Regions from separate parts of the Paenibacillus sp. GbtcB18 genome, predicted to be linked through region 1. Evidence: riboswitches for the same ligand, from Rfam matches in the RefSeq annotation. Region 1 holds a riboswitch; each other region holds the start of a gene.
The links. A riboswitch is a leader RNA that binds a small molecule or an ion and turns the genes downstream of it on or off. The one in region 1 is predicted to bind cobalamin.

Region 1 (7,518 bases):
GCGCCGTTACGCCGATAAATGCCGTTTCAACCCAGGGAATCTGGAGCTTTTCCCAGAGCAGGCGGGAAATTTTGAACAGCTCGCTGTTCGCATCGGGATCGCTGCTTCCGCGTCCGACAACCAGCACGGCGGTATCTCCCGGCGTTTCCTCACGGAACCGGTCCGCCCCGCCCAGTCTTGCCGTCATGATGTCGACTACACCTTCATGTACGCCGATAGGACGTCCGTAAATGAACTGTACGCCCGGGTAACGCTCTTTCGCTTCGTCAATGGCACCCGGAATATGAATTTTGGCATGACCGGCGGAAAATAAAATGATCGGCACCACGGCAATTCGTGTGGCCCCTCTGTTGACGCAAGTCTGTATCCCTTGCGAAATCGTCGGTTTTTCAAGCTCCAAAAAACAGGTTTCGATAATGGCCTGTTCCATCGTTTCGGCGAGCCGGCTTACAAACGCCCGGACCTCGCTGTTCCCTTCCGCGTCACGGCTTCCGTGACCTACAAACAGTACCGCATCCATCGGCTCTGCCTCCTTTTTTTGTATCCCAATATTGAAAAGAAAACGAAAAGAAATCCTATAGTTTTCGGGTTCGTTAATCTCCGCACAAAGCGTTTTCGATTTGAAAAGCCGGGACTTCCCGGTGCCGGTAGCCCTCCAGCTCTTTTACGCGGGCAAAAAACTTATGGAACCGTTCGTTCGGATGCCCTTCGTTCCGGTACCGGGCGACGATCCGCTCAATGGTCTCGACCAGCTTGTCCGGCTCGATGCCTTCCGCAACGGGCTGCGCCGCGTGGGCATTGCGGCCGACTGTTTTTCCCCCGAGGAACAGATCAAACTTCTCCCGGCGGTAAACGATGCCGATATCTTCCTTCACCGCGCCGTAGCAGGCCATGCCGCAGCCGTTGAAACCGATCTTCATCTCTTTGGGCACGGCCGCTCCACCCAGAAGATCGTGAAGCTCCTCCGCATACGGCACGGCGTCGCCTTTGTCCATATTGCAGAAGTCGCAGGCTTTGATCTGGACCACATCGCCGACCGGAGCCAGCAGAAGCCCTTCTCCGCGAAGCCGTTTCGTTACGGAATCGGGATCGTCGGTCCGCAGCTTGACGAGCAGTTGATGATGGGGGGTATACTCCATCGTTCCCGTATCGCCGACAGCGTCCGCGAGGACCATCAGCTGTTTGGCAGTGAGATTTTTGTTCGCAAGTCCGGGGCTGACCGCGAATTCGAGAATAGCCTGCTGGCGGAAAAATCCGCCCGGGGAAGCGGAAGCTGCCGAACCGCCGGGTTCGCCCGTTACGAGACGAAGCGCTTCCTCCGCAAGCTCAAAAGCGGTCGGAACCGAAGCGACAGCCTGTGCAAGTGCGGCAGGCGGACGTACGGCGACCGCAACCGCCGAGTCACCGTACTCCCCGGCTCCCGAAGACGCGGGCGTATCGTACGCGGACCGCGTCCCCTCCGCTTGTATGCGAACCGTCGAATCTTCGCGGTCGTAATCGTCGGTTGTGCCGGTCCCTTCGGCTTCGGGGCTGTATTCGCCGTAACCGTCATCCCCGTATTCGTCCTCGTCGAAGAAGGACGGCAGGACGGCGCCGCCGGCTTCCCGCTCTTCCGCTGACCGCAAAACGGCATCGGACTGTTCCCCCAAGGCGGGTGCTGCTTCCGCGCCGGTTTCCTCTTCCTGCTCCAGAGCCCACGGCTCGGCTTCCCGTCGGAGACGCTCATGAGGGCGCAGGGGCTGGATATCGCTGTCCAGCGTATACTTACGCTGATAGCCCCTTGGCGTAATCATGAGTCCCTCGTAGTTGCGGGTCGCAGAGTTGCCGATAATCACCGTCGTGAGCATGCCGATATCATGCTCCAGCATCTCCGCAAGCGTCGTCAGCACGACATGCTCCCTGTCGCGGTAGGCGCTTTTCACGATCCCCACCGGCGTATCGGGAGAGCGGTGTTTCAGCAAAATCTGCTGCGTCTCCACGATCTGGCGCGTTCTTCTGCCGCTCCGCGGGTTGTACAACGCGATGACGAAATCGGCGGATGCGGCCGCCTCGACTCTGCGCCGGATGAGATCCCACGGCGTCAGGTGATCGCTGAGGCTGATCGTGCACGCATCGTGCATCACGGGCGCTCCCAGCAGCGAAGCGCATGAGTTGATCGCCGAGATGCCGGGCACGATTTCGACTTCCACGCCCTCGCTCGGCTTCCATCCTTTCTCGATCAGCACCTCGTACACGAGACCCGCCATGCCGTAGACACCCGCATCGCCGCTGGATATAACGGCCACCTTGCGCCCGGCCTCCGCTTGTCTGACGGCTTCCTGCGCACGGCTCACTTCCTCGGTCATGCCCGTACGCACGACCTGTTTGCCGTCGATCAGGCTGCGGATCAGATCCACGTAAGTGTTATAGCCAATAATGACTTCGCTTTCCGAAATCGCCTCGCGCGCGCGTTTTGTAATATGGGCTTCGTCTCCGGGGCCAAATCCGATGATAAGCAGTTTACCGGCCATTCCCATTCCTCCTCTTCCCTGTAAAAAAACTCCGGCACTTCCGCTGAACAACCGTTATCGAGCCGTCCGGCCTTCCCTGTCCGTTTTCGTACAGGTGGCCTTATATATGCACGGCGGTGTGCCTTCCGGCGGCTTGCCGTTTGCTCTTCATCCCGTCCGGACAATAAAAAAAGCATTTCTATCCTATTCGGATAGAAATGCTTCGAACTTTCGAGCCATTAAGCGGGAATATCCCGCATATGCTTCCAACCCGCACAGTCGCCGGCACCGGGCAAACTTGTACGCCCACGTTCCGGCAAACCGCCGTTGGCAGCGATTCAGCCGTTCTCAACACCTCCCTAAATCCTCGTAGGTTATCTAGTGTTATTTTAAACAGGCAGGTCTCCTGGCTCGAAGCTTTTTTCGGCGCCTTCCCGGATTATCCAGTGACGTTGTTGCCGAAAAAATTTTCCCCTGCGGTTGCAGGGGGCTCCTTACAGTGGCGGGTCCGCGTCGGTCTTTCACCGAACTTCCCGTTTTAAGCCGAACCCGGTTCTTATGGACTGTCTGATCCGTTCGAATGGGCTCCGCACCTGTTTTTACCATATTCGATTGTGTTCTGTTCATCATACCATCCGGTCAAAGAACTTGTCTATGCCGATAAAACGCTCCACTCAACCGAGCAGATAAACTCTGGCTTCATAAGGGCGCAGTTTGAGAACGCCGGTATTTTCGCCGGAGACGGGATCGTAATTGGAAAGGAGAAGCTCCGCGTCCTTCCCTTCTCCCAGCTCTTCCGGCCATGTAAACTCCGGCGTTCCGTCGAAAAAGTTCAGAATCACCAGCAGCTTCTCCCCGTTCAGCGTCCGCGTGTATGCATAAATTTCCGTGTCTAGCGGAAGCAGAAGCTTGTACTCGCCGTAAACGATGACGGGATGCTTTTTACGAAGCGCGATTAGGCTGCGGTAGTAGTGGAAGATGGACCGCGGATCGGCTGTCGCTGCAACCGCATTGATCTCCGGATGATTCGGATTGACTTTGATCCACGGTTCCCCCGTCGTAAATCCGGCGTTCGCCGTGTCGTCCCACTGCATGGGGGTGCGGGCGTTGTCCCGGCTTTTTTTCCAAATCGCCTTCATCACTTCGTCTTGGGGCTTGCCGAGCAGCTTAGCCTGCTTGTAATAGTTGATCGTTTCCACATCGCGGTAATCGTCGATGAGATCGAACGCGACGTTGGTCATGCCGATTTCTTCCCCCTGAAAAATATACGGCGTCCCCTCCAGCGTCAGCAAAAACGTGGCGAGCATTTTGGCGGATTCCACGCGGTAGGGGCCGTCGTTTCCGAATCTGGACACGGGACGCGGCTGGTCGTGATTGCCCAGATAGTTGGCGTTCCAGCCTTTATCGTGTAGAACCGTCTGCCAGCGGCTCATCACATTTTTAAGCTCCAGCAGGGTCCAAGGCTTGGATACCCACTTCCCCGTACCCGGAGAAGCCGCATCCAGATTCATATGCTCGAACTGGAAAACCATGTTCAGCTCATGACGCTCGTCCCCCACGTAATCCAGCGCCTGCTCCGGGCCCAGTCCGGATGTTTCGCCGACCGTCATGATGTCGTAATTAAACAGCACCCGATCATTGAGCTTGTGCAGCAGCGTATGTACCTTTTCCAGGTTCGAAAAAAGCTGGTAAGCCTGCACAACGGGCAAATGCTTCGGATTATCGGCGTCGGGCAGCCCCTGCGCTTTTACGATATGCGCGATCGCATCGAAACGGAAACCGTCCACTCCCTTGCCGAGCCACCAATGCACCATCCGGAAGAGTTCTTCGACCATCTCCTCGTTCTCCCAATTGAGATCGGGCTGATGTTTCGAATACAGATGCATGTAATACTCGTCCGTCTCCGTGTCGTGTTCCCAGACGCTGCCGCTGAAATAAGACTCCCAGTTGTTAGGGAAAAGACCCTCTTTTCCCTTCCTCCAAATATAATAATCCCGCTTGGGATTGTCCCTGGAAGAACGCGATTCTTTAAACCAGGCATGCTGGTCCGAAGTATGGTTCAGCACAAGATCCATCATGATCTTCAGCCCGCGCTTGCGCGCTTCCAGAAGCAGCTCGTCAAAATCCTCCATCGTACCGTACTGCGGATCGATCGCGTAATAATCGCTGATATCGTAGCCGTTGTCGGCGCCCGGCGAGAGGTAGATCGGACACAGCCAGATGACGTTGACGCCAAGCTCCGCAAGATAATCCAGCTTGGAAATGATCCCGCGCAGGTCCCCTCGGCCATCCCCGTCCGAATCCTTGAAGCTGGACGGATAAATCTGGTACACGACGCTTTCTTTCCACCATGTTTTGTTCATGTGAGTTCTCTCCTCTCTCAGCCTCTTCCTCCTTGGAACGACGGATATTTGGTCATCCCACCATCCGCAAACAGCGTGATGCCGGTGACGTAGCTGGACTCCGACGAAGCCAGCCAGGCGGCTACGGCCGCAATCTCTTCCGGTTTGCCGATATATCCCATCGGAATAAGGGCTTCCACGCCGGCGCGTGCCTGCTCGTCGGCGAATTTTATCTCGTTGATGGGCGTGTTGATCGCTCCCGGGCCGATATTGTTCACCCGGATTCCTTTGGGCGCAAACTCCAGCGCCAGCGTCTCGGTCATCATTTTGATCCCGCCTTTGCTCGCCGCATAATGAACGAAATGCGGCCAAGGGATCATTTCGTGCACACTTGAAACGTTGATAACGGCTCCTCTGATTTCATGCTCCAGCATATAGGAAATGGCTTCTCTGCTGCCGAGAAACGCCCCGGTTAGATTCACGTCCAGCACTTTCCGCCAATCGTCGGCGGACAACTCCTGAGAAGGGACTTCATTCTCGATTCCCGCGTTGTTGATCATTACGTCCAGAGAACCGAAATGCTCGTGGGCGGTTTCGACCAGCTTCTTCACGTCCTCTTCTTTGGTCACGTCTCCCCGGAGCGCCAGCGCTCTGCCCCCCGCGGCTTCCACTTCAGCGATCAAGGCGGGAATGTTTTCTTCATGGCTCAAGTAATTGATCAGGACATTCGCTTTCTCTTGGCCGAAACGAACCGCAGCCGCTCTTCCTATTCCCGTGGACGCTCCCGTGATGACGACCGTTTTTCCTTCCAAATCCTTATACATGGCAGTACCTCCTTGATTTTGGAATGCGAATCTCGCAGAAGACCTCCACTTTAATTAAACGTTTTAGAAGGAAAAAACGCATAAAAAAGAACAAACCCCCGCTGCAAGCAGCCTGGGGTTTGTTCAGGAACGCCTTCGGCCGGTAACCCGGACCGCCGGAACTTATACGAAAATTAGTACAGGAACGTGCGGGAGATGATAACCAGCAGAATGAACAGAACCAGAATCGCACCTACGCTCGTACCTATGCCACCGTATCCGCATCCTCCTACTCCGCCAACTCCGCCTACTCCACCTACTCCTCCAACATAACCCATCTTTCGTATCCCCTCTCGGTGAGTTATTGTCTTACCGTACACTATATGTGATTCCGCTAAAATGGAGTGGATATCAGCCCGTATTCGGTCAAATTGAGCGATACTCCGCTGAAGCCTGCTGCGGCGAACTCTACGGAGTTACAAGCGTTTCTTTAACGTGAACACCGTCAGCTCAGGCCGGCACCAGAACCTGACGGGGTGCATCGTCATGCCGATGCCCCGGTTCGTGTACACGTGCAGCTTGCCTCCGCCGAGTTTGTACAAGCCATCGACATACTTGCGCCCATACATTGGTGTCGTAATCGCGCCGTAGAACGGCAGGCGCACCTGCCCCCCGTGGCTGTGCCCGGACAGCTGCATATCAACCGGCGCTTCCAGCGCGATATCCGCGAAATCCGGGGCGTGGGACAACAGGAGTACGAAGTCGTCTCGGCGTACGCCTTTCAGCGCCCGGTCCAGATCGGGGCGCCCTTCCCACATGTCATCGACGCCGGCCACCCGGATCAGCGCCTTATCTTTGCTAACCGCGACGGAACGGTTCGTGAGCAGCTCGAAGCCTCCCGGCTTCAGCACCTTCTCCGTCTCCACCGGCGATCCGTAATAATCGTGATTGCCGAGCACCGCGAATTTACCCAGCGGAGCCTTGAGTGCCGTCAATGCCTGACTGACTAAGGAACCGTCGTACACGCGGTAATCATACAAATCGCCGGTGAAGCACAGCAAATCCGGCTTCAGCGCGTTGATCATGTCCACAAGCTGCGGCAGATCTCCGGGCGCCAGATAGGGTCCGACGTGAACATCGCTGAACTGGACGACACGTACGCCATCGAACGCCTGCGGCAGCCGTTCCAGCTCCAACCGGACATGCTTGGTGCGGATCCAGTGCGGTTCGGCAAACCGTGCATATCCGTAGGAAACAAAAGGGGCTGCCAACAAAGCGCCTATCAGAAATTTGCCTTTTGCCAGAAAGGCTCTGCGAGTCATCTTCGGATTAAGGTCCATCGTGTTTCCTTTTCCTTTCTCCGGTTTCGTTTGTACATGATCTTAACATGTCTCCGGCCGGAAGGCCAAAAACGCCAATTTTTCTTCTTCAGCACCGTTAAAGCTCCGGAAAAATCCGGGTTGACAAAACCTCTTCATTTTCTTTATTGTACTAAGTGTACTATGATAAATAGTACACTTTAGAATTTACCTTGCTTAACGACATCACGCGTTCTTCATCCTACTTACCGCCAAGAAAGGGGTGCCTCCTTCGATGATCAAAATCAACGAGCGAAGCGAACTTCCCATATACGAACAAATCATACAAGGAATGAAAGAACTCATACTCAAAGGGGCGCTGCAGCAGGGAGACCGTCTGCCCTCTGTCCGGGAACTCTCCGCCGCGGTCCTCGTCAATCCGAATACGGTCGGCAAGGCTTACCAGGAACTGGAACGCCAGGGCATCATCGAAACGCTGCGCGGTAAAGGCACCTTTGTCGCCAAGCCGTCTTCACCGGGCATGGAAAAAGAGCGTCTTGAGAAGTTCCGCTCCACTTTCCGCCAG
Region 2 (7,518 bases), on a different contig from region 1:
CTCATGCATGAGTATAAAAGCGTGGCGGAAAAAGAGATGAAACGCGCTCAGGTACTGAGCGACGCGGGTCTCGCTTCTCCGGAGGACGTGGAAACCGCCCGTAAAGCGGTGGACAAAATCGGCGACGATATTCAGACGCTTGAGAACAACTACCGCCTAGGCCTCGTGCAGTTGTGCTTTGATATCGGAGTTGAATACACGCCGGACCTGCTGCTTGAAGAGCCTGCCGCCGTATCCGAAAATGTGCAGCCGGTTGTGAAGAAAGACACCGAAACGCTGCTCGCTAATTCTTTTAAGCTGAAAATGGATCACAACGGCATCGACGAAGCCATCTGGCAGCAGCAGAATACCGTGACCAAGAATACGTACGGAGGCCAGTATCAGAGCGTCAACACGGGAATCGCTTATCAGAAACAGGAACAGACGAAAGCCGAGCTGGTCAAAAAGATCTACGCGACCTACAGCGATGCCGAGAACGCTTATCAGACCGTGCTGAACGAGCAGCGCAACCTGAATGACGCGCAGGCCGATGTCGCCAAGATGAAAATCCGCTACGAGAACGGATTTGTCTCTAAGCATGATTTCGATAAATTTTCTTTTAAGCTTCAACAGGCTCAAACCACGTTGGAGGGAGCTAGGCTGAAATACTTCGCCTTGGTACGCAAGGCCGAAGCGATGGATAGAGGATTTATCTCGTAAACAGCCTGTATTTCGAAAGTTTATGCAGTCTGAATGTATATGGACTTTATTATTAGGCGAATAAATAAGAGGGACCGGTCCTTGGATCGGTCTCTTTTTTTGAACGATTGAAAAAACAATTAAAAAAGTCAGTTGCCGAAAAATGGAGCATAAGTCTATAGTCTCCCGCATGCTCATGATGAGATCCATCGTATTCGGCGGTCAACCGTTTACCGATAGAATATCATGTTCAAAGTTGGGGAGAGAGGAAGTTAGTGTTGTATAAATATACATTATAACGGATAATTAATCTATTGGTTGTATACATGTACCGGAGGTGAGAGGGATGACCTTTAAGATCCGCACGGATCTGCCGGCGAAAGCCGATTATTACGAGCTGTTCCAATCGACAGGATGGAACGGGGACGGAATCTGGACGGAAGACATGCTGCACGAAGCGGTCCGGAACAGTTGGTACGTCGTTACGGTCTATGAGGGCGACAGGCTGGTAGCGTCAGGTCGCCTGGTTTCCGACGGAGTTATTCAGTGTATCCTATGCGAAATGATGGTACTGCCGGATTATCGGAATGGGGGCCTCGGCAGTCAAATCATGGATCATCTTTTGGATTACTGCAAGTCAAAAGGAATCCGCTGGGTCCAGCTTGCCTGCGCCAAAGGGAAGCAAGGCTTCTATGAACGCTATGGATTTCGCGAGCGGCCTGCCGATGCTCCGGGAATGGGCCTGTTCCTCTAACCGATGAGGAATGGCCGACCTTGATGCGGATTGAGAGCGTGGTGGAGCATGGGCGAAAGCACGCCTGAAGCGTGAGCAGCCGGTTGGCTGAAGCGACCTGCCGGAGCAGGGGGAGTTGAACGCCTGAAGCCGAGGCAGCCGTTGCCGGGGCAAGGCCAGCCATACGCTGCGAACAGCGAGCGCCCACATCCGGCACACCCGCAGCCGAACGCAAAAAGACGTACAAAATTGTCTCCAATTTTGTACGTCTTTTTCGTTTAGGCGGCCGCTTATACGGTCCGTCCTGCTCGTTCGGGCGCCGAAGGCGGCGGTCTTACAGCCCTTCGAAGCTGAAATCGTCGTCGCTAAGCGGTTCGACGCGGAGGGCGCGGACGTAGCCGTTGCCTTTTTTCGAGAAAAAGTCATGCTGCTTCGTCTGCGTCCGGATTCCGTTCAGAACGACCGGATGAACCGGCTCTTCCGGGAAGTAAGGATCGCGCCCGAGGTTCATCAGCGCTTTGTTGGCGTTGTAGCGCACGTAACGCAGCACATCGTCCTGCAGGCCGAGCGGAGTGTACAGCTCTTCCGTGTAGAGCTTCTCGATCTCGTACAGCTCCAGAAGCAGCTTGATCTGCTCCTCGGCGGCTTCCTGCTGGTCCGCTTCGCTCAGAGACGCGAACAGCTCCTGCGCCAGCGTGCCGACGTATAGGCCGTGGATGCTTTCGTCGCGCAGAATGAGGTCGATGATCTCGCCGCTGTTCGTCATTTTGCCTTGTCCCGCCAAATAGAGCGGGTAGAAGAAGCCGCTGTAGAACAGGTAGCTTTCGAGATAAACGGAAGCCGTCATCGCTAGATACAGGTCTTTCTCGGACTGGATGCTGTTGTAGTAGCGGTTGATGAGATCCGCTTTCTGCTGCAGGCGTCCGTTCTCTTCGACCCAGCGGAAAATGCCGTCGATCTCTTCGTTGCTCGCCAGCGTCGTGAAAATGCTGCTGTAGGACTTCGCATGGATCTGCTCCATCATGCCCATAAACGACAGCACGGCTTTGCGCTGGAGGCCGTCCATGTGCTCGACGAGTCTCGGCATGCCGACTCCGCCTTGAAGGGTATCCAGCAGCGTCAGGCCGCCCAGAACCTTCTTGTAGACGTCCTGCTCGTCCGGACTCATCTCGATCCAGACCATTTTATCGTCGGAAAGGGGAATTTCTTCTTCGGTCCAGAACTGCATGACGTTCTGCTGCCAAAACGACCAGGTGTAATCGTCGTCGGGTTTATTCCAATTGACGGCTTTCATCGTTTTCTCTCCTTTGGATGGGGCGCGCTGCAAATCCGGCATCAGTCGCTGCCGTGCCTAACCATAGGCAGCTTTATACGGGGCTGACAAGTTCCGGCCCTGCATAAAGCTGCTTATCGGGATAGCGCCATACGGATGATTTGCGGTCTGCGCTAAGCGTGTTTAAGCTCCTGTCGCGCAGCCGGTTTCTTTTACACGAATCTATTCTTAACCAGGCCCTCTCTTAAACGGAGCAGCTCAGGCATTCTTCCATGGTCAACCGCTTCGTGCGGGTGTAGTAGAGCGATTTCAGGCCTTTTTTGGCGGCGTACAGGTAGTTGCGGGCCAGCTCACGGGTCGAGATGTCGCTGTTTACGTGCAGCACCGTTGAAATCCCCTGATCCACGTGCTCTTGGATTTCCGCGATAAGATCAATGATCTTGAACGGGTCCATCCGGTAAGCCGACTTGTAGAAGAACATGTTCTCCTTGGACAGGTAAGGCATCGGATAGTAAGTCGTCGAGTTCGCATACGTGCGCGTCTCGATCTGATCGACAATCGGCATCACGCTGGAAGTCGCGTTTTGCACGTACGAGATGCTCTGCGTCGGCGCGATGGCCAGGCGGTAAGCATGGTACAGGCCGTGTTTCATGACTTGTTCTTTCAAAGCTTTCCAGTCTTCCGGCGACGGAAGATCCATGCCCTCGAAGAGAGCTTTGACTTTATCGGATTCCGGACGGTAGTCCTTCTCTTCGTACTTGGCGAAATAGGTGCCTTTTGCGTATTCGGAGCGTTCGAAATCGGCGAAAGTGATACCGCGGTCGCGTGCGATTTCCATGCTCTTCTCCAGCGAGTAGAAATTGATGGCCATGAAGAAGGCGCGCGCAAACTCTTTTGCTTCCGGGCTTTCGTAAGCGATCCGGTTCTTCGACAGATAGCCGTGCAGGTTCATCGCGCCGAGTCCGACGGAATGAAGCTCCTTGTTCGCTTTCACAACGCCTGGTGCGTTCGCGACCGTCGTGTTATCGCTGACGGAAGTCAGCGCTTCGATGCCGCTGTGGACGGAATCGCGGATGCTCTTCGTTTCCATCACGTTCACGATGTTAAGCGACGCGAGGTTGCAGGAAATGTCCCGGCGGATAATATCGCCTTGGCCGTAATCGCCGATCTCCGTCGTCTCCTGGAGCTGGAAAATTTCCGTGCACAGGTTGGACATTTTCACTTTGCCGATGTCTTTCAGAGCATGTCCGCGGTTCGCGTTGGAACGGTTCATGATGTAAGGGTAGCCGGATTCGAGCTGGATAACGGCAATTTTGGTCAGCATGTCGCGGGCGCTCATCACGACTTTCTTCTTCACGTTCGGGTTGGCGAGCAGTTCTTCGTACATCTCGTCAATATTCATATCGTCGAGGTGACGGCCGTACTCCTTGTAGACGGAGAACGGGGCGAACACGTGCAGCGGTTTATTCTGCTCGGCCAGCTCGTAAAACTTCTGCGGCACGATCAGGCCGATCGACAGCGTCTGGATGCGGGATTTTTCGTCCGCATTGATCTTTTTGCAGTCGAGGAATTCGATGATGTCCCAGCCGAATACGGAGTAGTAGACCGCTCCGGAGCCCCTGCGCTGACCCATTTGGTCCGCGTAGGAGAAGGCGTCCTCTAGGAGCTTCATGACGGGCATGATGCCCTTGGCGGCGCCTTCGACGCCTTTGATCGGCTCGCCGCGTCCGCGCAGCTTGGACATGTTCACGGCTACGCCGCCGCCGATTTTGGACAACTGCATGCAGGTGCCGATGACGTACTGAATGGAGTTCAGGGAGTCGTCCATCTCCAGCAGGAAGCAGGAGACCATTTCGCCCCGGCGGCTGCGTCCGGCGTTCAGGAACGTCGGCGTTGCCGGTTGGACGCGCTGCTCGATGATCGCCTTGGCGATCCGCTGGGCTTTGCCGAAGTCGCCTTCACCGAGGTGGAGAGCGACGATGGCGGCACGGTCCTCATACGATTCGAGGACTTGCTTTTTATCGTTGGTGCGCAGGGCGTAATCTTTATAAAATTTCGAAGCGGCCATGTAGGACTGGAACTTAAAGCCGCTTTCGCGGATGGTTTCGTGGATGGCTTCGATCTGCTCCAGCGTGTAGTGTTCGTACACGTTCTCGTAGAAATCTTCGCCGATCAGATAGTCGTAGCGTTCTTTGATGCTGCCGAAAGGAACGGTCTGCCCTTGCACTTCCTCAAGGAAGGCGTCCAGCGCTTCGCGGTCTTTCTCCAGACGGTAAAATCCGTCTTCCCCCGGTATCATGAGTTCGTTGTTCAGTTCAATATGCTTCAAGATGGCGCACCCCTTTATGGAATCGTTCCACGTCGCTAGACGTGCCGGAAAGTTCGAATTTGGCAAGCACCGGAACACCGTATGCCGATGAAATGCGGTCGGCGCTCAGGGCAAAGGATTGTCCCCAGTTCTGATTGCCGCTAGCGGCTACGCCGCGCAGAAGAGAAGAGTGATGTTTCAGAAAGTCCAGCACTTTGCCGGGAATTTGACCGAATCCGGTCGTATAGGTAACAAGGACGAACGGCTCCTGGATCGTCAAATCCTCTTCGATCCGTACGGCCTTCAAATTCAGCTTGTTAATGAATCGTTGAACATTTCCCGTACGGGAATCGTAAACTACCAGCATGGAAGCATCTTCCTTTCCACTCTATCAAAAATACGGGGCGCGCCGACCACGGGAAGTAGTCGGCGCGCCCGGATGAAAGCCGCCCCTTGTGACAAAGAGCGGCTCTAAATTCACAGTCAGCTCCCAGCCCTTTCGCGTGCCGCTGACGGCTCTGCAAAAAGGCTGGCTGCAGCCGCGCGTACAAAGCCGGCTGCCCGGCTCCCCGCCCGAAGGCGGAAGAGGGGGACAGCCGGGCTTGGCGGCTGTATGTGAAAAACGTCCGGACACCTCCCTATCTCCCGTAGGTTCAGCGGTGTCTTTCAGACAGGCAGGTCTCCTGGCTCCAGGTTCATTGCGCCCCTCCGCAGCCTTCCCGACGGCATTCGTCAGTGGCGGTATGGGTGGGGCGCTCCCCGTTGACAGTGGCGGGACCGCGCCGGATTCTCACCGGACTTCCCTTTTGATTCCCGCCTGGTAGGCGGGAAACCTGTCCAATCCATATATAGTCTATATATAGTGAATATGTAGGTGATAGATATGAATTTACCTCAATATATTGTGGTTTGTCAACAGTGCGTAAGGACTCAACAAGGGGAGAAAAACCGAGATAAAAGGCGAAAAAGGTGTGATAACCTGCCCATAAACGGGCGAGATTTTATTTGAGATTCTTTTTATTTCGACAAAGTTTGCGGGCGGCGGAGGGACATGCAGCCAAGCTGATTTCCATGCGCGGAGCGGGGTGTTTTCACGTGCATTCAAATAAAAAGGGATCAAGCTCCTTGGGTTGGAGCTTGATCCCTTTTACATGTTTAAATTCTTTTTGTTGTTCTTTTTATAAAGAATCATTATGCCTGCAAGTATCCATTCGATCACGTGCAGAGCGACAGACAAAGTGAGAGCGGACAAAAAATCCTTGATGTACACACCGGGAATCAGTGCATGGAGGAGAGGATGAATAAAAGTCTCGAAGAACAGGAAGCTCAGCAAGATGATCAGGGAAAAAGTGAAGAGATCCGCTTTGCCCGTAAAACGGATGAGTGAGCTGGTATGTTCAATCCCCCGGAAGAATGTCATATATAAGAAAGCAAAACCGGTTACCGGCCCGATGATGAGCAAGGAGAAAACCGGAATTGCCCATATTTTCGTCCTCCATGACGGTGCAGGTTCATGGTCCCGGCGCGATATATCATTCAGCAGGACGTTCAAACCGAAAAACAAAAGCAGCAGCAGTCCAAAGAGTAATGCGTAATTGTTCATACACGTCCTCCCTAATAGGTACATGCCTACAAATACGATTCTACCCCCAAGCTCGTCTTGAGGGTAGAAAAAGATGCAGCTTTAAAGGTTCCGAATGCCCAAAACAATTCGTTGAGCAGGGAGCCCCAGCCCTATCGTGCATTCAAATAAGCTTACTGTCAACCTGCTGCCTAACCAGCTCATCCACCGACCACGCTACGCACCAGGGGTACTGGTTTTTCGTTTCCTGCGGAATCCAGTAGCAGCGATCCGTTTTATTTTTATCGGGGTAGAACACATACATGAGCAGCTTCACTTCGCTGATATCATCGGTTTCACCCGGACGGGGATTCGGGTAACGGACCGTACAGCCCATTTGGGATGAAAATTGGGTGGATACGTTCACTTCATACGTGTACATGAAGCTGGACCCTACACCGATCGAAAATATATCGCCGGGCGCCTCGCCCGCAGGCTCGCATTCAACGGATACGCTGTTGGAAACGGAGGTGAAGGTTTTGCTGACTTTAATAAAATTTTCTTCGATTTTCATGGATTCCGACCAATTCACCGGCATACTGAACGAAAGCTGCTTATCCGCATAATCGGGCAGCGCCGTAAACCTTTGCACATAATGCTCGATGCGGTTCGGATCGGGCTGTTTCGGAAACGTGCTCAAGGATTTGCCTTTGCGGGCTTCGATGCTAAGATCCGATACGGAGAAAAGACTGAGCTGCACGCCCAGGTCGTTCTCCTGCCAATCCGCCAGCTTGTAGGTAAGCCTGGTTATGTTGGGCCGGATATACAAATGCGTAGCCGTTTTTTTGGTGGCAGACGGATACAGCTCAATCGAAAATTCCTTGATGCTCTTCATTTCCGAAGTGACGGACCGTGTCCGCTCGTATGCGATTTTCATTTCGCCTCCGAGTCCCACGACCGGAACT
Region 3 (7,518 bases), on a different contig from region 1:
CCCCCTCCCCGTTCTGTTGATGGTATCTACGATTAAGGTGCCTACTACATCCGGCTCTTGCATCGCAAACAAAACCGCTTTCCGTCGGAAAGCGGTTTTGTTATGGCTACAGCCTTTATTTTCCGAGATCGGCGAAATCACCGGCATACGGATATACGTAAGGGGACGAAGGCTCTTTAATTTTCCGGATCACGGCTCCCTCCAGCTTCATCGCATCTTTACCTTCGTACACCGACTTGCGGATCGTCCCTTTCACCGTTACCCATGTATCCTTGAGATACGAATCCGCATCCGGAGCTTCAACGATAACGCCGTACGGAGACGCATCGGCAGAGCAGCACTGCATCGTCAGTCTTGCGACGACGAACTGGTTTTTGGGCATGTCGTCCTCCCGGTAAACGAAGCCGCTGATTTCCATCTGTTTCCCCGCAAAATTGCCGGCGAACAGATCCACGGCCGTCAGCCTCTCCATAAAACCTTTCTCCCCGATAAGAATGGTTTGCTTTTGGTAAAGCCGCATGGCCAGCTTCGCGTAATCTTCCGTAAACCGGCTGCCTTTGAACATCTCCTTGAGCCTGGCTTCCTGCGTATCTTCCTTGCCCCGGCTCGCTTTCTCTGAAGATTGCTGCTTCTCAGGCGAATCGTCCCGGGTATCTGCATTCCTCTGCGTCTGGAGGTTGGAGGTATTCAGTTGAATCCCTTTCACTTGAACGATATCGCTCCCCGTTACCCGGTCGGGCAGCAGAAAGCCCAGCAGCAGCGGTAAAAGGAACAAGGAATAAGCCGCACCGTGCGAAAGCTTAGATTTCCTGACACCGGGCTCGCATCCGCAGTCGGATTCATTGCCTGAAGCGGGCTGCAGGGCCAGATAAATCTGGATCACGGCCAGCACGAACAGGGCGATCGCCGAAGCTTTGACGTACGGTACCAGGCGGGGCGCCAAGTAATGCGTCATGCCGCCCGTTTTGACCAGATAGACGATATAGAGCGAAAACCCGCATAGAATCGCCGCCCTCATAAAAGAATGGAAGGCGTAAGCGCGCCTGTCTTCCACCCGATTCACCTCCCCGAATTCAAAGCGTTAGTTGAAAAACAGGTGTTCGACAATGACGGAACCTGCAAACACGGTCATCGTGATAAGAACGGCCAGCAGCAGGACAAACTTCGTTTTGAAGACGGACAAGAGCATGAGCGTACTTTTAAAATCGAGCATGGGCCCGAAAACGAGGAAGGTGAGTAGGGAACCTTTGGAAAATGTCTGGAGAAAGGAAGAAGCGACAAACGCGTCCGAGGTGGAACAGAGCGACAATATGTAGGCAAATCCCATCATAAACAGATGCGGAAGCACTTCCCCCTCCCCCAGCGCCGACAAATCCCCTCTAGGCACAAAAGCCTGAATAACGGCCGTAACGAGAGAGCCGAAAATGAGATATTTCCCCATATCGAAAAATTCCCCGCCCGCGTGGCCCATCATCGTAACGAATTTGCCGCCGCCCTGCACGTGCGCACAGTCTTGTCCGTTCTCGGCATACAGCGAGTCCAGTCTGTGTTTCAACGGATTTTGGTTAATGAACGCGTATACGAATAAGCCGATAAACGCGCTGACTCCAAGGGCCAGTCCCATCCGGGCATACACCATTTCGGGATTCATCCGGAACGCCGTGTATGTGGCCGCATAGACGACCGGGTTCACGATAGGACCCGCCAGAATGACGATTACGCCTATGTACAGCGGCATTCCTTTGTTGATCAGCCGCCGGACGACCGGGATCATGCCGCATTCGCAAATCGGAAACAGGATGCCCAGCAGGCAGGCATAAACGAATCCGAGCAAAGGATTCCGGGGGATCGCTTTGCGGATCCAGGTTTCCGGGATGTAAACCTGCATGAACGAGGAAAGCAGCACACCTAGCATAATAAAAGGAACCGCTTCGAGCACGATGCCGATAAACATCGTCTTGAACAGGCGGAGAACCGAAGGGTCCGGCAGCCCCGCATTCCCTGTCCGCACGGCTTGCCAGGCCAGTATAGCCAGGAAACTTCCCGCTGCAATATAAATCAGGTGTCTTTTTCTCATCCCTCTGCTTGCGCCGCTGAAATGCACGTTCTCCCCTCCTGTGTACGACAATATCCTTATTTTAATCGTAATTATTACGTTTTTCAATAAAAAAGACTTCTCCCTTAAACCCTTTCCACTTTTTCATCCCTATGCGAGTTTGCCTGAATTTATGACAAGCTCCTTCCCTTGTCCGATTCGTGAAGCCATAAAAAAATCCCGGCACGCGAAACCGCGTTACCGGGAAAACACTTCAACGGCTCTGATTTAAACTTCCACGACCCGTTTCACTTCCGTGGGCAGGTCCGCAGGTTCCAGCCGTTTTTCCGGCTTCCAGTAAAGGAGAGCCGCTTTGAAATTGTGCGGGTAAATCAGCTTTCCGCCTTCTTCTCGCACATAAGCGTACAAGAGCTCCACAGCCTTCTTGCGGTCATACTCCTTGTCCAAAACCGCGCTCAGGTTATCCTTCATCAGCTCTTCCTCCGTATCGTAGGCATACGTTTTGTGCAGATTGACAATTTTACAATTCGCGTCGATTCCGAGTTCATAAAGCAGATTCTGCAAATGGATGTAATCTCTGCGTTGAAATTTGATCCGGCAGCCGAGCTGCTCCCGGATGTCCTTGTAGTGCGGTCTTTCGGGACCGCTTACCATTCCCGCGATTCCGAGACGCTTCGCCGTGTTGTTGATATGCAGCAGCGCCCGGTCGATCTCCTGCATCCGGTAGTAACAATTGACGCCGAATACCACGTCGGCCCGCTCCACCTCGGGAAGCTCTTCCCATTTGGCATGCACGAAGTTTACATGATTCCAGCCCTTCCGCTCCGCTGCGGCTTTCAGGAAAGCAAGCACGCTTTCGGAGCTGTCGACGCAGGTGAGGGAACCCGCTTTCTCGGCCGCTTCGAACGTATAATTTCCCCAGCCGGGGCCGATTTCCAGCACATCCTCGCCGGGATCGATCAAAGTGATCAGCTCCTTGCGCAAGTTGGCAACCCAAGAATCCACCCCGGCCTGTTCTTTCTTTTTCATAAAAGCGTTCCAGAACCCTTCTTCCTTGACGTCATCGGTCATCCGCACGGGAAGATTTCCGTCCCAGTCCTTCATTCCCTCCTGCCAAAGGGTTTTGTAGTTCGTATTTAGTTTGACTCCGTAATACATCGTGTTCCTCCCATACGGTTTGAAGATACTTGTACATCATTCTTTCGATCAAAATGCGGCGGACTTCATTTTACCCGTAAAGCCGGAGGATTCAACCGATCCGAAACAAATAAAAACATCCCGCCGAAGGCAGGATGTTTGGGTTCATCGCATGAATACGCCGGGGTCAGGACCCGACGATTAGGGAGAACATTCGCATCAACGCCATCCTATATCCGCGTAGGAATGAAGTTACCGGTAAACAGGCAGGTCTCCTGACTCGGGAACCCTATGCGCGTCTTCCCGGATTCACCAGTGACGTGATGCGCTTCGGCCGGGGCTTCGCCCCTTTTCCCCTTACAGTGGCGGGACCGTATCGGAATTGCACCGAACTTCCCTTTTAATCCGTTCCCTCTCCCCAGAGAAAGAACCGGAACCCGTTCAATAAAGAATGTTTGATATTTTGTTGTCTAAAGAAAAGCATACATGTCAAACAACTTCACGATTAATAGTAGTCCAAATCCGGCGTTTTGGCAAATACCGAAGCATGCGGGCAAGCAGGCGTACCGGTAAGGCGGGCCCGGCAAACTTCGGACTATGAAGTAGAGTCGCGACGGTTATGACTCCGCTATTCCCCTTCAATAATCAGGTTGATTTGATGAATAAAATCTTTTGCCAGTTCAAGCTGTTTATAGGCAAATTCCAAATCTCCGTTACCCGAGAGTCCGAAATCCAAGTTACCTAAAGTGGACATCAGTATGCGTGCGGTAACGGCAAATCCAAAAGCTTCCTTATCGGCCTGATTATTCATCTCACTCCAGATATATTGAAAGGTTGGCTCCTGAACTCCGTTGAACAAGGCAAGATTGCCTACATAGGAAGCCAGATCCCAGTATGCGGGCATCAAAGATACATCTTCAAAGTCCGACCAGATCCAGCCTTCGGGACTCGGTAATAAGTTTCTTGAATGGGCATCTCCATGAGACGGTATGAGCAAGCTTGTTTCAAGACGCATCTGTCTATCAATTGTGAAAAACAGACTTAACAAATCTTGTATACGCGGATCCGGATGATTCATTAATCTAAAAGCCGATTGACATGTCCGCTCCCAAACACCAAGCATAGGAATCTCGCCGGTAAAATCTTTCAATGCCAGTGAAAGTGTATTGACCAATTCAACTGCTTCGCTTGGCGAAGGGCGCTCCAGGTCTGTCGGGGGAACATACTTCCAAAGCGTCATCCATGTGCCGCCAATATCATATGGTCCTGCATCCGTAAGGTCGGTTGGCAAACGGACCGGCACTCCCTTTGAATGGAGATGACGTGCGGCTCTTAATTCACGAACCAGTACCTTGTAAGCGTAATCTCCATTATTTTTTGAAATCGCAGCGGCTATTCGGGCCACAATCGGAAACGGGGCCAAATGAACGATCAGGTTCCCGCCATTACCAAGCTCGATAGGAGTAATGTCTTTTAATCCGGCTTTTTCTGCCATTAAAACCGCTTTTGAAATAAGGCTGCTATTATTCGGCACTCCGCGGGCTCCTTAGTTAAGGTTAAAAATATATTAGCATCGTTGTCGTGTCCCCCATAGGTATTAAATAGTTAACAATCAACTATTCCCCATTCACACTTTCGTTAACGCGAACTTCCGTTTGGAGGTACTGACAACTTACTAATCTCCGCCCCTTCACATAGGCTGTTATAAACCCCACGAACGGAGTCTGAGAAGATGAGCCTGCCGAAAGTCCCCCAGCATCTCGCCTGGCACGAAACTTTGGAGCTTCACGAGCTTGTGAGCCTTCAGACCGGACAACTGATCGCTTGTAAACAAAAATTACCGACGCTTGCGGACGAAGGGCTTCAAACGCTTTTCAGAGCGGCGATACAAACCTTGGAGCAGAATCTGAACGAGCTGCTGGCGTATTATCCCGAAGCGCCTGCCGCCTCCAGGAATAAACCTGCGGAGCTCCCCGTCCTGGAAGCGGGACAGCTTCTCGCTTTTGCCAAAACCGCCGTACGCGGCTACGCCTGCGCCCTCACGGAAACCGCGACTCCCCGTCTACGGGCAACCTTTGTGAAACATCTGTTGAGAGCGGTCGAATTTCACGCCAAAGTGTTCAACCGGCTGTATGCGGACGGTGCGTACCCCGCTTATGACCTGAAGGAACTGCTGGAAAACGACGCGGCCAACGCCCGAGCCGCCCTCTCCCTCGAATAACGGCAAACCGCCAAGGAACGGCACGACTGCCTGCCCCTTGGCGGTTTATCGGCATGCGGGAACGGCTTCCGCCCCGCTCACTCTTTTATTGAAACCGGTATGTCCACAACCGCTCGTAGCCGAAGCGTTCCTGCACCTCTTTGTCGTTCGCGGATTTGCCGCCGAGCTGTCCGTTGAGCTGGAACTGGGAGCTGTGTGCAAGGATCGAGCCCAGCTTCTGCTCCAGATACGGCCTGACATCGTTCACGACATCCGCTTTGCCGAGCACATCCTCGCATCCTTTGGAAAAAGCGATGCAGTGAACGACCGGTCTCTCTTCCAAGGGGATTCGCTGGACCGTATCAATCACGGCCGCGCCCGTTGCGTCATGATCCGGATGCACGCTGTAGCCCGGGTAGAACGTAATGACAAGCGAAGGATTCAGCTCGTCGATGAGCCCGCGGATTTTGCCGACGAGCAGTTCGCGGTCTTCGAATTCAATCGTTTTATCGTGAAAGCCCAGCATCCGCAAATCCTGAATTCCGATCGACCGGCACGATTCCTCAAGCTCGGCTTTGCGGATTCCGGGCAGTGTCACGCGGTTGGCGACAAGGGGATTGCCCATGTTGCGTCCCATCTCTCCCAGTGTCAAGCATGCGTAAGTCACCGGGGTTCCCTGGCGTATATGGCCGGCAAGCGTACCGGATATGCCGAACGCTTCGTCATCGGGATGCGGCAGGACGACCAGTATGTGTCGTTCCATCTCCATCTACCTTCTCTCTTTGTAAGTTAAAAAGGGTCTCGGCTCAGCTGCAGCGAAACGACGAGCTTGCCGTCCTTATCATGTCCCGACAAAATCAGTCTCTGCGTCTCCGTTTCATCCCAATGGGTAAGTCCCTCGGAATAAACCCAGCCTTCTTCCATTTTGAGCCCTACCCGGTAGGGGCCGTTTCCGGCAATAGAACCCTGCAGATAGCGGATCTTCGAATTGCGGATAAACGTCGAGGCCGTATGTTTGGACTGGTCAAGGTGGGAAGCGTAAGCCCCGTTCGTCATTTCCAGATGAATATACAGGTCATGGCCCTTTAGCAGATCAAGAACTTGCTGGACGGCCGCCTGATTAATAAACTGCATGAAAATTCCTCCAGTAATATACTGACGTATTCACCTAAACTATTGTATGCGGCTAATCTATTGTAGGTTTAAATGTAGCTTATTATAAAACATTCCGATCGACTTCACAAATCGCATCGGGTGCGGATAGGCCCCGTATTCGGGCCTGTACAAACAAAAAACCCGCTCCGCGGCGGGTTTTCACGGCTTCTATCGTTCTTTTATCCGGGCAGTCCACTTGGCCATCAGACGTTTGAGCTCACCGGCAAGGACCGGCTTGCTGATATAATCGTTCATCCCGGACGCCAGGCACTGTTCCTTGTCTTCTTCTCTGGCAAAAGCGGTTACGGCAATAATGACGGGAGGCATTGGCTTCTTCCCGTATTTTTCACGGATTAGACGGGTCGCCTCGAACCCGTCCATGACCGGCATCTGCACGTCCATGAAAATCAAATCATACGTCTGCTCCCCCGCAGCCTGCACGGCTTCCGCTCCGCTGTTTACGACATCCGCCGAATAACCCAGCTTGCCGGTTAACGTATGAAGCAGTTTACGGTTCATGGGATGGTCGTCCGCAATGAGCACCCGCAGCGGCGCAGGCTTCGCCTCCGGAAGGGAAGGAACGGGCGGGGTTTCCGCCGGTGAGATCACGGGAGCCGTATCCAGCACTTCTGAGTCGCCTAAACCGGCGTGCAGGGTAAAGAAGAAGGCGGAGCCGGCGTTCTCTTCGCTTTCGACACCGATCTCGCCTCCCATCAGCTCGACCAGTTTCTTGCTGATCGACAAGCCGAGCCCCGTACCGCCGTATTTGCGGTTAATGGCGGGATGCAGTTGAGAGAACGATTGAAACAGCCGGTGGATTTGTCCGGCGGGAATACCTATCCCCGTGTCCCGAATTGTAAATTCCAGCATGACCGATTGGGGCTCGGAAGAAGGCGTAATTTCCACCGCTACCGAGACGCTTCCCCGCTCGGTGAATTTGATCGCGTTGCTGATCAGATTGATCAGCACT

Region 2: it holds a riboswitch for cobalamin, as region 1 does, so the genes downstream of both, nrdI (class Ib ribonucleoside-diphosphate reductase assembly flavoprotein NrdI) here and cobJ (precorrin-3B C(17)-methyltransferase) in region 1, are expected to answer to the same signal.
Region 3: it holds a riboswitch for cobalamin, as region 1 does, so the genes downstream of both, KVT34_RS12800 (class I SAM-dependent methyltransferase) here and cobJ (precorrin-3B C(17)-methyltransferase) in region 1, are expected to answer to the same signal.

The regions. Positions count from the first base shown of each region.
Region 1 covers NZ_JAGXJX010000002.1:1,057,579-1,065,096, forward strand. Annotated here, with positions in the region: gene KVT34_RS10155 (sirohydrochlorin chelatase) at 1-520, opposite strand, end outside; gene cobJ (precorrin-3B C(17)-methyltransferase) at 594-2,510, opposite strand; cobalamin riboswitch at 2,869-3,057, opposite strand; gene KVT34_RS10165 (glycoside hydrolase family 13 protein) at 3,164-4,852, opposite strand; gene KVT34_RS10170 (glucose-1-dehydrogenase) at 4,870-5,655, opposite strand; gene KVT34_RS10175 (hypothetical protein) at 5,829-5,972, opposite strand; gene KVT34_RS10180 (metallophosphoesterase) at 6,111-6,974, opposite strand; gene KVT34_RS10185 (GntR family transcriptional regulator) at 7,228-7,518, shown strand, end outside.
Region 2 covers NZ_JAGXJX010000008.1:251,435-258,952, forward strand. Annotated here, with positions in the region: gene KVT34_RS22505 (TolC family protein) at 1-699, shown strand, start outside; gene KVT34_RS22510 (GNAT family N-acetyltransferase) at 1,025-1,432, shown strand; gene nrdF (class 1b ribonucleoside-diphosphate reductase subunit beta) at 1,746-2,705, opposite strand; gene nrdE (class 1b ribonucleoside-diphosphate reductase subunit alpha) at 2,929-5,013, opposite strand; gene nrdI (class Ib ribonucleoside-diphosphate reductase assembly flavoprotein NrdI) at 5,000-5,359, opposite strand; cobalamin riboswitch at 5,649-5,844, opposite strand; gene KVT34_RS22530 (hypothetical protein) at 6,140-6,595, opposite strand; gene KVT34_RS22535 (hypothetical protein) at 6,738-7,518, opposite strand, start outside.
Region 3 covers NZ_JAGXJX010000003.1:556,727-564,244, forward strand. Annotated here, with positions in the region: gene KVT34_RS12790 (TIGR03943 family putative permease subunit) at 116-1,054, opposite strand; gene KVT34_RS12795 (permease) at 1,082-2,104, opposite strand; gene KVT34_RS12800 (class I SAM-dependent methyltransferase) at 2,324-3,214, opposite strand; cobalamin riboswitch at 3,442-3,649, opposite strand; gene KVT34_RS12805 (aminoglycoside phosphotransferase family protein) at 3,822-4,727, opposite strand; gene KVT34_RS12810 (spore coat protein) at 4,926-5,414, shown strand; gene bshB2 (bacillithiol biosynthesis deacetylase BshB2) at 5,500-6,156, opposite strand; gene KVT34_RS12820 (YojF family protein) at 6,183-6,527, opposite strand; gene KVT34_RS12825 (PAS domain S-box protein) at 6,717-7,518, opposite strand, start outside.